Regions from separate parts of the Paenibacillus ihbetae genome, predicted to be linked through region 3. Evidence: riboswitches for the same ligand, from Rfam matches in the RefSeq annotation. Region 3 holds a riboswitch; each other region holds the start of a gene.
What was found. Region 3 has a riboswitch for cyclic di-GMP ahead of BBD41_RS09460 (hypothetical protein). Riboswitches for the same ligand answer to the same signal wherever they lie in the genome.
Positions count from the first base shown of each region.

Region 1: linked by a shared signal. The riboswitch ahead of BBD41_RS15315 (aspartyl-phosphate phosphatase Spo0E family protein) and the one ahead of BBD41_RS09460 (hypothetical protein) in region 3 are both predicted to bind cyclic di-GMP.
Region 2: linked by a shared signal. The riboswitch ahead of BBD41_RS10885 (cadherin-like beta sandwich domain-containing protein) and the one ahead of BBD41_RS09460 (hypothetical protein) in region 3 are both predicted to bind cyclic di-GMP.

Region 1 covers NZ_CP016809.1:3,448,568-3,452,781, reverse strand. The annotation lists gene BBD41_RS15330 (MFS transporter) at 1-946, opposite strand, end outside; gene BBD41_RS15325 (MarR family winged helix-turn-helix transcriptional regulator) at 939-1,367, opposite strand; gene BBD41_RS15320 (hypothetical protein) at 1,615-1,863, shown strand; gene BBD41_RS15315 (aspartyl-phosphate phosphatase Spo0E family protein) at 1,985-2,212, opposite strand; cyclic di-GMP riboswitch class I at 2,457-2,554, opposite strand; gene BBD41_RS15310 (isopeptide-forming domain-containing fimbrial protein) at 2,787-4,214, opposite strand, start outside.
Region 2 covers NZ_CP016809.1:2,421,734-2,425,947, forward strand. The annotation lists gene BBD41_RS10880 (undecaprenyl-diphosphate phosphatase) at 27-869, shown strand; cyclic di-GMP riboswitch class I at 1,497-1,591, shown strand; gene BBD41_RS10885 (cadherin-like beta sandwich domain-containing protein) at 1,851-4,079, shown strand.
Region 3 covers NZ_CP016809.1:2,085,454-2,089,667, forward strand. The annotation lists gene BBD41_RS09450 (FAD-dependent oxidoreductase) at 1-781, opposite strand, end outside; gene BBD41_RS09455 (VOC family protein) at 866-1,822, opposite strand; cyclic di-GMP riboswitch class I at 2,377-2,463, shown strand; gene BBD41_RS09460 (hypothetical protein) at 2,667-3,503, shown strand; gene BBD41_RS09465 (ATP-grasp domain-containing protein) at 3,497-4,214, shown strand, end outside.

The DNA of each region.
Region 1 (4,214 bases), 1.4 Mb from region 3:
GGCCTACGAATACCGCGGACAGCAGCAGAGTTATTCCGTGATGCGCCAAGCCAAGCAGCAGGATGCCGATTGCAAAGGACACGATAGCCGGATACATCACGATGTTCGCTCCCCGGTGATCAAACCAGCGTCCGGTAAACGGCCGGGACAGAATGACCACGATCGCATACACGATGAAGAAGTAGGTTGCCGCTTCCACCAGCCCGATTTCCCCCGCAAAGATCTTCAGATACGACAAAATGCTGGAATATCCGAAGCCCATCACAAAGCTTATGATCGAAATCGGAAGCGCCTTGAGCTCAATGAAGTTGGAGAGCCGCAAGCCCTTCATCTCCCGCTGCTGCTCGGCGGTCAGCACCAGCTTCGGAATGCGCATGCATAACGAGGATATCAATGAGAGCACGCCCAGGATCGCACATAGGACGAAATTGCCTGTCATAGAGGCATGCTCGAGAATCATAAGTCCAATGAAAGGGCCGATTGCCGATGCAATGATGATGCTGACACCGTAATAGCCGGTCCCTTCACCCCTTCTTGAGTTGGGAATCAAGCTAGCGGCAATCGTACCGGTAGCCGTGGAGGCCAGCGCGAAGGCCAGGCCGTGGAGGAAACGAACGATGAGCAGCACCGCTAAGCTGTTAATAATGAAATACAGTCCGATTAAAACGCTGAACGAGACCAGCCCGGTCAACAGCAGCGGTCTTCGTCCGACTCTCTCGATAATGCTTCCTCCGATCAGGCGCCCGATCAGCGCGCCTACCACGAAGATGCTGGAAGCAAAGCCGGCCATTCCTGTCGATGCATGGAATTCCTCGGCCGCATAGGTAGGCATAATAACAACTAATAGATAAAAACAAAGAAAGAGCAGGAAATTGACGCCGAACACAATCAAAAAGTCCTTGCTCCATAAACGATCACGGGAGTTTTCTTGCTGCAAGTTAATCACCTTTTCTTATAATGTTATCCCTGACAGTCTCCATAACACGGATGACGCTGGCTTGCTCTTCGGCGGAGACGCCTTCCATGATCTCCATCTCATAGTCATCGAATAATTGACGAATCTGCAGCACGGCATCGATGCCCTTGCTTGATAACCGGATTCGCTTCTCCCGCTTGTCCGAAGCCGGGATCTGCTCCACATAACCCAGTTTGATCAACGCGTTCACCGTTCTGGTGACCGTGGGCTTCTCTACGTACAAAACTTTGGACAATTCGACCAAGGTCATCGACTGGTTCGCGTCCAGATAATACATAATCGACCACTGGGCATAGTACAGCCCGAAATCCTCGAGCCGCCGATTCAGTTCATTGACGAACGGACGGTACAGTCTGAAGTACTGCTGAAAGAAATGTCGGTAGGTGCTCATGGGGAACCTCCATCCAATTAGTTACTCAAGGTAACTATTTGATTATAAAGTAGTGTTCCGCGAATGTCCAGATATAATGTCTGGTATTCTGATCCTCTTACTAGCTGATGAATCAGTGCGTCTAACAATGTCCATTGGTCGTTTGCACTTCGGGTTATTCAGAAAATATTCAGTTCCTTATGCTTTAATTGGTATATTCCATCCGTCTTCTAGACAGATATTACAGGATTTGTGTGGTGAGGATGAATTGACGTTATCGGAAATACAACAAGAAGCGTTGGAACAAGCTAAGAAGCATGGGAGACTTGTCCGCTGGAAGAAAGGCGGATACTGGACGTATGAGGGTGTCTTGACGAAGGGGGCAGGCTCGGATTCGTCATCCGTACCCAACTTGGAGTGGTATTGCCGAACCAATACGATCTTTGCGCTCGTCCGGCGCGGGTACATTACAATGGATAATTGGAGCAGCTGTTCGCTCGTACAGAAAAATGATTAAACCAACGCACCTGAATTGAAATGGCTTCCCTTAAAGGTGGAGGCGCCATATCTTTTAAGCAAAAAACCCCAGAAGGTCGAGAGCCGACATCCGGGGTTCTATTTTTTTATGGAAGACTTATCTACCCATGCCTTGATTTATTGGACTTCGCGCATGCGCACTTTCTTTTTATCGCTTCCTCTTGGTTCTTTAATTCCATGTAACGGACAATCAGCTTATCGAGCGACTGCGAAAGAGCGACAACATCTTGATGGACGAATTCAAGACTGCCGGCCATTCGCTCAAGTTCCTTCCGAAGATATTCAAGCTCTTGAGATACATGCTTCAGTTCGTTCACTATAGAAACCATCACATCCCATCCCCGTCGTAGCAAGTGATTTATGACAGCTGCCACCGTGTTCGTGGCAAACCTTCTCAAACAGAGAGTCGATCGCTCATCCCTAGACGAACAAACTTTTTACACATGCTTCTCTTAAAATGTTGGAGGCTCTACCCGATTCAGTTCTGCAGCGGCATCAGGTCACAGGGTTATCTAAAATCAACAGTTCCCTATCCAATCGTTGTCGCTTGTCGAATCAGAGGTTTCCGTCGTATTCGGCAACTGGCTGGCATTGTGGGTGCCTATTAGCATCCACGTTAGCCCTTGTAGCTTAGCGTCACCACACTTTCGATGGGTTTGCGATAGATTGTACGAATTATGAATTAGTTTAAATTTTAACTATCTACCATCAGGTGACTTGCTTACAATTATAAAATTTTACTTAAATAAAGAAAATACCCATAATTGGGTAGTGGACAAAAACATCTATGCGAAGGATTCAGATCTTGCTTTTCATCTATAACTGCGCGTTGCTAATCTCTGGGCTATAAGTGAGAACAGCCCCTCCATAATCTTCCGGAGGGACTGTTTGCAACTCATATCTTTATACCTTTTTTCTTCTGATCAGGAACAGTCCTGTAAAGAAAATGATGCATCCAGCCAGCAAATAGCTGTACATATTCGTAGCCGTATTCGGCAATTTATTACCGTTAGGCTCATTTGCTGCCTGATCTCCGGATTGTGCCGGATTCTGTGGAGATGCACCCGATTTGCCTAAGTCTGAATCGTTCCGATCGTCCGGTGTTTGTGCCCCGGTATTCAAATCCCCGTCAGCGTCTCCATTCGAGTCTTCATCCGGGTTCCCGTTAGAATCGCCGTCTGTGTCCTCGTTCGAGTTTCCATTCGGATCTTCATTCGAATCTCCGTCGGAACCTCCCGTGCCACCAGGGTTGGTGTTGTTACCACCGTTATTCCGGCTGTCGGTCACTTCGATGACATTCGATGGCTTTTGTGGACTTGTCACATTATCGCCTGTGACTTCACCGATGTTTTCGATCGTTTTGCCGGCTTGTTCCGCTTTGACGGTTGCCTTGAACGCAATCGTATGCCATTCGGTATCCGTAATCCGTCCAAAGTTACCGCTCACTTTGCCGTTAACGTACTGGCCTTTGTCTCCATCAACGTTATCGGTGACGGAAATGCCGTCCACCTTCAGGCTGCCTGCTACATACGTCAGCCCTTCCGGCAGGACGTCGGCAATCACCAGATTCGATACATAGCTGCCCGCAACGGTATTCCGTGCGGAAATCGTATACTCCAGCGTATCGCCGACCCCGACGATGCCGCCACTTAGATCCCGTGACGTCTTCCGTGACTCGATGACAGGAGAAGGCGTCGGCGGCGTTACAGGCGGTGTGACCGGTGGATTTGGATCTACCGGTGGATTGACGGGTGGATCGACTGGCGGATCAACCGGTGGGTCTACCGGCGGCGTGTCGCCTTCCTCAACCACAATCTCATCCGTTGGGCGGCTCGGCTGATCGATGTTGTCCCCGGTAATTTCACCGGTGTTACGAATCGATTCTCCGGCGCTTGCTACGATCTTCGCCTGGAACTCCAGCGTATGCCATTTCGTATCCCATACATCCCCGACGTTACCGACAACCTGACCTGAAGCATAATGGCCTTTGTCGCTGTCCTGGTCATCGGTGACCGAAACACCGTCGACCTTCAAGCTGCCCGGAATATATTCCAGACCGGCCGGCAGCGTATCCGATATTACCAGGTTGGACATATACGTATCGTCCAGCACCGTTCTTGTCCGGATCGTATAGGTAACGGTATCCCCGACTTCGAATGTTTGCTTGCCCGCTTCAAGATTCATTGCGGACTTCTCGGATACGATCACTGGATCGCGCGGATAGACCTTGACTTCTTCTTCCGGCTCACTAGGCTCGTCGAAATTATCGCCGGTGACAGCGGCAATATTCCGAATATCCTTGCCGGCTTGTCCGGATTGGATGATTGCATG
Region 2 (4,214 bases), 340 kb from region 3:
TTTAAGTAAGGGAGAGACTTTAGGTCATGGATTTTTTAACTATCCTCAAAGCAATCATTCTAGGAATCGTCGAGGGACTGACCGAGTTCGCTCCCGTTTCCTCTACCGGCCATATGATCATCGTGGATGACATGTGGCTGAAATCCGAAGAGTTTCTTACGAAATACGTAGCCAACACCTTTAAGGTCGTCATTCAGCTCGGCTCGATCCTCGCGGTCGTTGTCGTGTTTAAAGATCGCTTTCTTGATCTTCTCGGCCTGAAGCGCAAAAAGCCCGAAGCCGGCGTTCCCGCCGGTACCGGGCGCCTGAAGCTGAGCCAAGTGATCGTCGGCTTGATTCCGGCGGGCGTGCTGGGCGTATTGTTTGAGGACTTTATCGACGAGCATCTGTTCTCGACGGAAACGGTGCTGATCGGTCTTGTCCTTGGGGCGATCTTTATGATCGTCGCGGACAAGATGAGCTCGAACAAGGAAGCGAAAATCGTATCGGTCGATCAGATTACGTACAAGCAGGCTTTCAGTGTCGGCCTGATTCAATGCCTGTCGCTATGGCCGGGCTTCTCCCGTTCAGGCTCCACCATCTCTGGAGGCGTCATGCTCGGCATGAGCCACCGTGCAGCCGCAGACTTCACATTCATCATGGCGGTGCCGATCATGTTCGGGGCAAGCTTGCTGTCCTTGCTGAAAAACTGGGAGTATTTCACGCTGGAGGCGCTGCCGTTCTTCATCGCCGGGTTCTTGGCAGCCTTCGTGTTCGCGCTGATCTCGATCCGCTTCTTCCTGAAGCTGATTAACCGGATCAAGCTGGTGCCGTTTGCGATTTACCGTATTGTGTTGGCAGCGGTTATTGCGCTGGTGCTGTATCTGTAATTTTAAGGGCGTGCGGGTAGCGCTCAGAGGACGCTTCGCGTACGTATCGTTTCTACGATCGCTGTTGTCGCCGGATTTCTCGAATTGTCTCCAGCAAGGGGGAAATCCGGCGACAAAGGCGAACACTCCGTTTCTTCGGAATCGATTCGTCCGCTCCGCTGGGCGCAAGGGATCCGCAATTTCCCGCTGCCTATGTGTGGGGAGAAATAAAGGAGGGCAAGATTTCATTTCTTGCCCTCCTTCTTGTTGTTGGCGAGCTTTTCGGTTCAGTCCGAGTACGCAACTCTTCCCTCTCCCCCTCCGCTGACACCTCTTATTGGTAGATCTATACTCCTGTTTTTAAGATTTCAATATGTGCCCAGAGAAACAGCCTCGCGCAAATTACAGAATTCGACTTTTTATGACAAGAGACATTCTTTTAGCGGTTTACTGGTCTGCGATACTATTAGTACCACTGTTTTTCTGAGACTATAAGCTGAATAGGCCACCCCACCACAGAACTTCGATATCATTTCCTCTATCAGAGTCTCTGAACAGAAGAAGAGATATAAACCTTCAGGCCTATACCAAAAATTTCCGCCCGTTTGTATAGTTCAATTGTCAACAAATGTAACAAAAAATCGAACCGTTGGATCATGGCAAACCCGTTGAAAAGCGGGGACGCAAAGCTACAGGGGCTAAGGCGGATTAAAGTGCATCCGCTATGCCAGCCAGTTGCCCGAAACGGCAGATGAACCTTCGTCTGTTTGTGGGCAGATGAAGGTTTTTTGGCGTTCAAAAAATCATCTTCCAAAGGTCGAATTATCCACGTGAAGGAGGTTCGATGATGAGAGAGCCCGTCTTAAGAGCGGCAGCATCCTTGCGGTGCTATTAAGATGGTCTCACAGGAGAGACACTTAAATGTTGGGAGACGACCGATTATACGAATGTTGCTTTAAACTATCCAATCACCTCAACTCATCTCTGGCAGGAGGAATACAAATGCAAACAAGCCCTCGGCGGCCGTTTCAGCAATCGGTTTCATTCATTCTTTGTGTAACCCTGTTATTATCGTCATGGGTGGTCGTATCCTTCCCAACGACGGCTTCCGCGGCTCCCGCGACGGTAACTAAAGTATTACAAGAAGGCGTCGACGGGTATACGGGTATGAGTTCGGCTACCGTCAGCAGCCTAAAGCCTGATACGCCATCCCCCGGCATCTCAGTCCTTACAAGACGGGACTATGGAGACTATGGTGATTCTCGGCCATTTTTTAAGATCGATCTCCCCTCCATACCGCAAAACGCGACCATTACGGACGCTAAGTTTGAACTGAGCGCGCTTCCGTTCGGGAACTCGGGCAATGGGACCGTATCGGTTGACGTCTATAGAGTCGCTCAGGATTGGAATGAAAGCAGCATCACATGGAATACCTCCATTACGAATCCCATTTATGATTCGATCCCTTACTCAACCAAACCGATCGGCTGCGCTGGAAATAGTGCAATATGCAGTTTCGATCTGACCGGCCTCGTGCAGCAATGGGTTGAGGGCACCTCGGAGAATTATGGTTTTATGCTGAAGGTTGCGGACGAAATACCATCCGTGAATTGGTCCAGAGGATTTCACCCGGAAACATTTTATGTAGTATCCCTCCGCCCTAAGCTGACAATTACCTACACCGTTGCTGCAACCGGCGTTGACGTAACACCCTCCACCCTTTCGCTGATTCGCGGCGGGAGCACGGAACAATTGATAGCAACGGTCCTGCCGGATACGGCCATGAATAAAAATGTGACATGGTCGTCGTCGGATCCCGCTATTGCGACGGTAGACGCAAGCGGCGTCGTTACGCCGGTCGGACGGGGCACGGCTACCATTACGGTGACGACGGAGGATGGAAGCTTCACGGACACAAGCACGGTGACGGTATCGGAGCCGACCGATCTAAGCCAATTGACGCTGTCGAAAGGCACCCTGTCGCCGGCGTTCGAAGCCGGAACGACCCATTATACAGCTGCCGTGACGAACGATGTGTATAGCCTGACGGTTACACCGATCACGGTGGATGCGCATGCAACCATGACCGTGAACGGGCATTTGGTCAAGAGCGGTACGCCATCGGAGGCGATTCAGCTGAACGTCGGTGACAATGAAATCACCGTGACGGTAACAGCACAGGATGGTACGACGAATACCTATATGGTGAAGGTAACCCGTGCGGCGAGCAACAGCGCGGACTTAACGAATGTGGAGCTGTCGAAAGGCACACTAACGCCGGCATTCGCCAGCGGGACGACCGCCTATGCGGCTGCTGTGACTAACGATGTATATAAGCTGACGATTACGGCGACAACGCTCGATGCAAATTCGACCGTGACGGTGAACGGGCAGCCGGTCAAGAGCGGCACTCCGTCGGAAGCCATCGAACTGAACGTCGGTGACAACAAAATCGTCGTGACGGTAACTGCGCAGGATGGAATAACGACGAAAACATACACGATCGTGGTTACCCGATTGAACGCAAGCTCGCCAGCACCTGATAATGGCGGGCACTCGGGTTCCTATAATGGCGGATCATCGTCAGGGCCACCGGTTAGCCCGGTGAACCCTTCAGAGGATAAAACCGACGAGCCTAAAGATACGGAAACCCCTTCGGAAGGGTCGAATGGAGCAGCTTGCCCGCAGCTCACATGGACGGACACCCGGAGTCATTGGGCGAGACCCTATATCGATACCGCTTCGCAACTCTGCATAATTAAAGGCGTTTCGAGCGATAAGCTTTTGCCGGATGAAGAGGTGACCAGACTGCAGTTCGCGCTAATGGTAGCTCGGGCGATGAAGCTGCAGCCTGTGGACCATACCGGTGTCCTGGAAGCCTATCAGGATCGGGAAGACATCCCTGCCTGGGCATCGGAGGAATTGTCCGCTGCGATCCAAGCGGGGATCATCGAAGGCTACAACGATGATATGCTGCGCCCGAACAAAAAGATCAGCCGGGCGGAATTGATCACCATGCTGATTCGAGGCCAGGGTCTATCTGCTGCCAATGCAGCGACTTCGTTCAAGGACGATGCTGAAATCCCGGCTTGGGCCAAAGGTTATGTTAGATATGCGGAGCAGCTAGGAGTCATCGAAGGCCGCTCCAATAACCGGTTTGAGCCGTCCAGCACCGCCACGCGGGCAGAAGCCGTCGTGATCCTGGTCCGCATGCTGCAAGACAAGCAATAAAGCCGCAGCGTTAAAGCATGCATGCTGCTGCAGGGAAGTTACAACTCCAAGTGCAGGCAATAGGCAATAGGCAATAGGCAATAGGCGGGTCGAAATAAAAAAGGAGGCAAGATCTCGTGTCTTGTCCTCCTTTTT
Region 3 (4,214 bases):
TTTTTTCTGAACAAGGCACCAGCTGGTGGGCTACAGAAGGCGGTGTGGCGAGAACGACATGGTGTGCGCCGATCTTCGCTCCATCCTTGCACAGCACGTGACGCACGCTGCCATCCTGGACATCGATGGACGTAACCAGGCTGTTCGTTACAAAACGCACGCCGAGATCGGATGCCTTTTTTCTTAATTCTTCGACCAGTTCGCCCCAGCCCCGATCCAGATACAACACCCCTTGAAGAGCATTTTGCAGCTGCTTCAATGCAGGGCCTGCTGCCGGCAAATCCGGCCCTACCACATAACTTGCCGTCCGCAGCAAAGAATAAAAAATATTACGCACCATCGGATCCCGCAGATTCGATTCGACCCATTCGCGAATACTGATGCGATCATAGGGATGAGTATCCATTTTCCCGAGTTTCCCCAGCCAGGCAGCAAGCTCCAGCTTCCCCTTCCAAGACAAGAGCGGGGTCGTGAATAAAGATTTCATATCCGTGGGCAAAACGTTCAATTTCCCCTTCCACACCCCGTAACCGTCAATCGAGGGCTCCGCTCCCTGTACGTTAAGTCCCAACTCCATGAAAGTCGCGTAAGCATCCCCCTTATACAAGGCATGCCCGCCCAGATTGAAGTAAGCACCTCTTTTCTTCATGGACATGGCCCGGCCGCCTAACCGATCCTGTTTTTCAATGATGAGCGTTTGCTTCCCTGCTTTCGCTGCATAAATTGCAGCGGCCAACCCCGCAATCCCTCCGCCAACAACGACCACATCATACTGTTGCATCGTTCATCATTCCCTTCGATTTTTACCTGTATGACGGGCAAAGGATGCGGAGTGTGACAGGGATCGAAAAAAAAATATGGATGCTTATCTTTGCGTGAAAATGAGAGCCGTCCCGAGAAGGGAGGCGCTCGGAATGAAAATATCTCCCCGCGCCGTCTCAACCACCGGAAATCCATTGGACTCAAGATGACGCCTTGTATAAGCAAGGTCCCGCACCTTGACTGCATATCCGGCAAATCCCGGTGAAGACGTGAAGGCTTCTCCCGGGAGCAAATCGGTTACATGGGATTCAGGAATGAGCTTAATGCGTCCGCCCTCTAGATCAAAGACACGCGCCTTCCCCTCTTGTTGCGGCGGAGTTCCCAAATAAAGCTGATACCGTGTCACATAGGCATCGAACGCTTTATCCTCCACACACAGTATCGCTTCGACTAACGCAATTGCCCCATTCGGATGTTCCGTATGGATCTGTTTCAGCCCAGCGTCCAATGGAAGATTTTCAGCGAATGCCAACCGCCCTTCGGATACTTGCTCGTCCTCGATTTCCAACAAGCGTACCGAAACCAATTGAGTACCGGTTGAGGTCTCCACGGGACGCTGTATCGTATTGACACCACCATGTCCAACGCTTCCCGCGTCCAGTCGAGCCGCAGAAGTGTCCGCTTCTGAAGTGGAGAAGACCAAGATATGCGTTCCCTCAAAGCGGTCCAGACAACGAGTGATCGTCGCAACGGTCCGCTTGATAGAGGCGATGATTCGCGGGAGCACGGCTGGGGGTGCCGTAAGCGGGATAAAATGCGCATCGTCAGGAATTCTCCCTCCCTCCTGCACAATCGTTACGATCTCAATGAAATTGTCGGCAAAGTCGATATGGGCATTAGCTGCTCCAAACGGTTTAGGGCTCTCACCTTCTTGTTCAGCCATTGTCGGATAGGCAGGCGGTCGGCATACGAAGCCCAGCTTGCGGTACAACTCCAGCGCCGTCTCCATATCATGGACCACATGCCCCACATGATGGATTCTGTTAATTTCGGTCTTCATGGACAACCCTCCTCATGGAATAGGTACTTGCTGCAATGTAATTCAAAAAGATTTGGTGTATCTCCATATCTGCTAGTATATTTTGTTCTTGGAATAATTCGTTATCCATGCGCCCGTAACCTCTAGATCCACGTGTTTCCAACAAAATAGCAATGCAAGAACCCCGCACAACGGGGGTCCGGTTGGACAAACAACAGCAAAAATTATAGTACGAAACGTAAAGACTGCTGACCGAAGCTTTTGTCAGCATCCAACAAAAATAAACGAATCTTATTCAATAGACTCGTCATTCTTCATCAGACTTCTCGTTGTGTTCTTTCAGATGATATCTTAGCATGAGCATTCCCATTTCCCTTGTCACCGTAAGGGTTATCTAGTATTTCGCAGCTGTGAAAGTAAGTATATAAATACAATTCATATATAGCTAAAAAATATAGATTTATTACAAAATCGGGACTGTAAGACTAGGCATTTAATTATAAACATAACTATAGGTCTATTTCATTACGACAAAATATCATATAAATTTACATTAAACAACAATTCCATATATCGTACGATAATGGCAAACCCGCTGAAAAACGGGGACGCAAAGCTACAGGGGCTAAGGTGAATGTTCACTATGCCAGCCAGTTACCGAATACGACGGGAAGCCTCCGTCTATTCTTTTAGAATACCTGATGGGAGGTTATTTGTGTTGTCCATTAAAGTAAATATATGGATATGTTGCCATGATATATAAATAACGCTTAAGGGGGGATTGAAGTACAAGCGTGGATTTAGAAGAGAATTACATACTTATATGAGTAACGTTGTCATTTATTGAATTGGAGGTAATGATGTGATGTCTGATACGAACACAATGGTTAGCAATTACGAAGAAGTTCCCATTCACCATTCTCTCTCGCCTGAGAGCATTCGCGATCTGATCGAAGAGAAAGTGCCAGCGATTCGAATTCCGAATTATGTCTCTTCGGAGACAGCCCAGAAAATAATCGATTTCATTCTCGCCCAGGCGTCGCTTGATGCCTATACACACGAGGTCTACATCGACGGCGTGCCGGAGCAGAAATATTATGGGGTCTACCGCGTCGGGATCCCGTTCAACTCGACCTACGGCACCCCGGCGGGCAGCGCCGAACGGGAGAACTACTATCAGGCGGCCCTGCCGGGACTGCGCAGGCTACGCGATCTCTGTGCGCCGAATCTGTCGCCGATCGACCGGCTGCGACTCGATCTGGATGAGGCCTGGATGGATGGCGCCACGATCGCCGCCTTCGAGGGCCGGAAAATGTTCGCCGGCATGGTGCGCATCATGCCGCCCGACGATTCGCATATTCTCGAAGAGAAGCCGCATGTCGACTGCCTGCCTGCGTCGATCTGCCCGCTCGACCAGCAGCTCAGCGCGAATATCTACCTGAAGATGCCTCCGGTCGGCGGCACGCTCGAGAGCTGGAATGTCCCGACCTTGTCGTATGCCGACATTGAGCGGCTCCCCGACGGCACCATCCCGCGCACCGACTTGCCGAAGCCGGTTGTCATCCATCCCCAGGAGTGTGAGCTGGTGTTGATCAACACGCGCAAGCCGCATGCGGTCAGCAGCTTCTCCGGCGGCATCCGGATCAGCGTCCAGGCCTTCATCGGATACCAGCCGGGCAAGCCGCTGAGGCTGTGGTGCTGACGTACGAGCCGGTGCGCTGCCTGCTCTCCGGCCCCGCGCTTTCGCCCGTCCTCCACGACGCGCTTACGCAAGTCCCGGTCCGGATCTGTGCCGAGCCGGCCTTCGACGACGTCGTGGCCGCCCTTGGAGACCGGGTACCAGCGGGCCCAGATGAGGCCGCCCGGCACGACACCCCCGTCTTCTATGGCTGGGAGCCGAGCTACGCTGCCATCATGCGCCTTGCCTCACCCGCGCACAAGCATCTTGCGGGCCTATGCAAGGACAAGGCAGCCTTCCGTCGGCTGACGTCCGATCTCACTCCCGCATTCCGTTGCGTTGCGTTGCGTCCTGACGAACTCTGCACGTTCCGACCACCATCCGACCGTTCGGTGGTGCTGAAGCCAAGTATCGGCACCAACTCGATCGGCGTCCGGGTGGTCGCTTCGGCTGACGCCTGGGCGGAGGCTGTCGAGCAGTCTCTGGACGAGATCGCCCGCGCGTCGGCTCGTGTCGGCACTGATGTCGTGTCCGACACGCTGTTCCTGGTCGAGGATTATGTCGAGGGAACCGAGTTCGCCTGCGATGGTTTCTGGAATGGGGATGGCGAGGCGGTGATCACCGGCATCTACGAGCATCCCTTCGACACGCCGGGCGATGTGGCGGATGTCGTCTATTTCACTTCTCGCCCCATCATGCGAGCACTGCTCCCGCCCGCCACTGAGCTGCTGAACC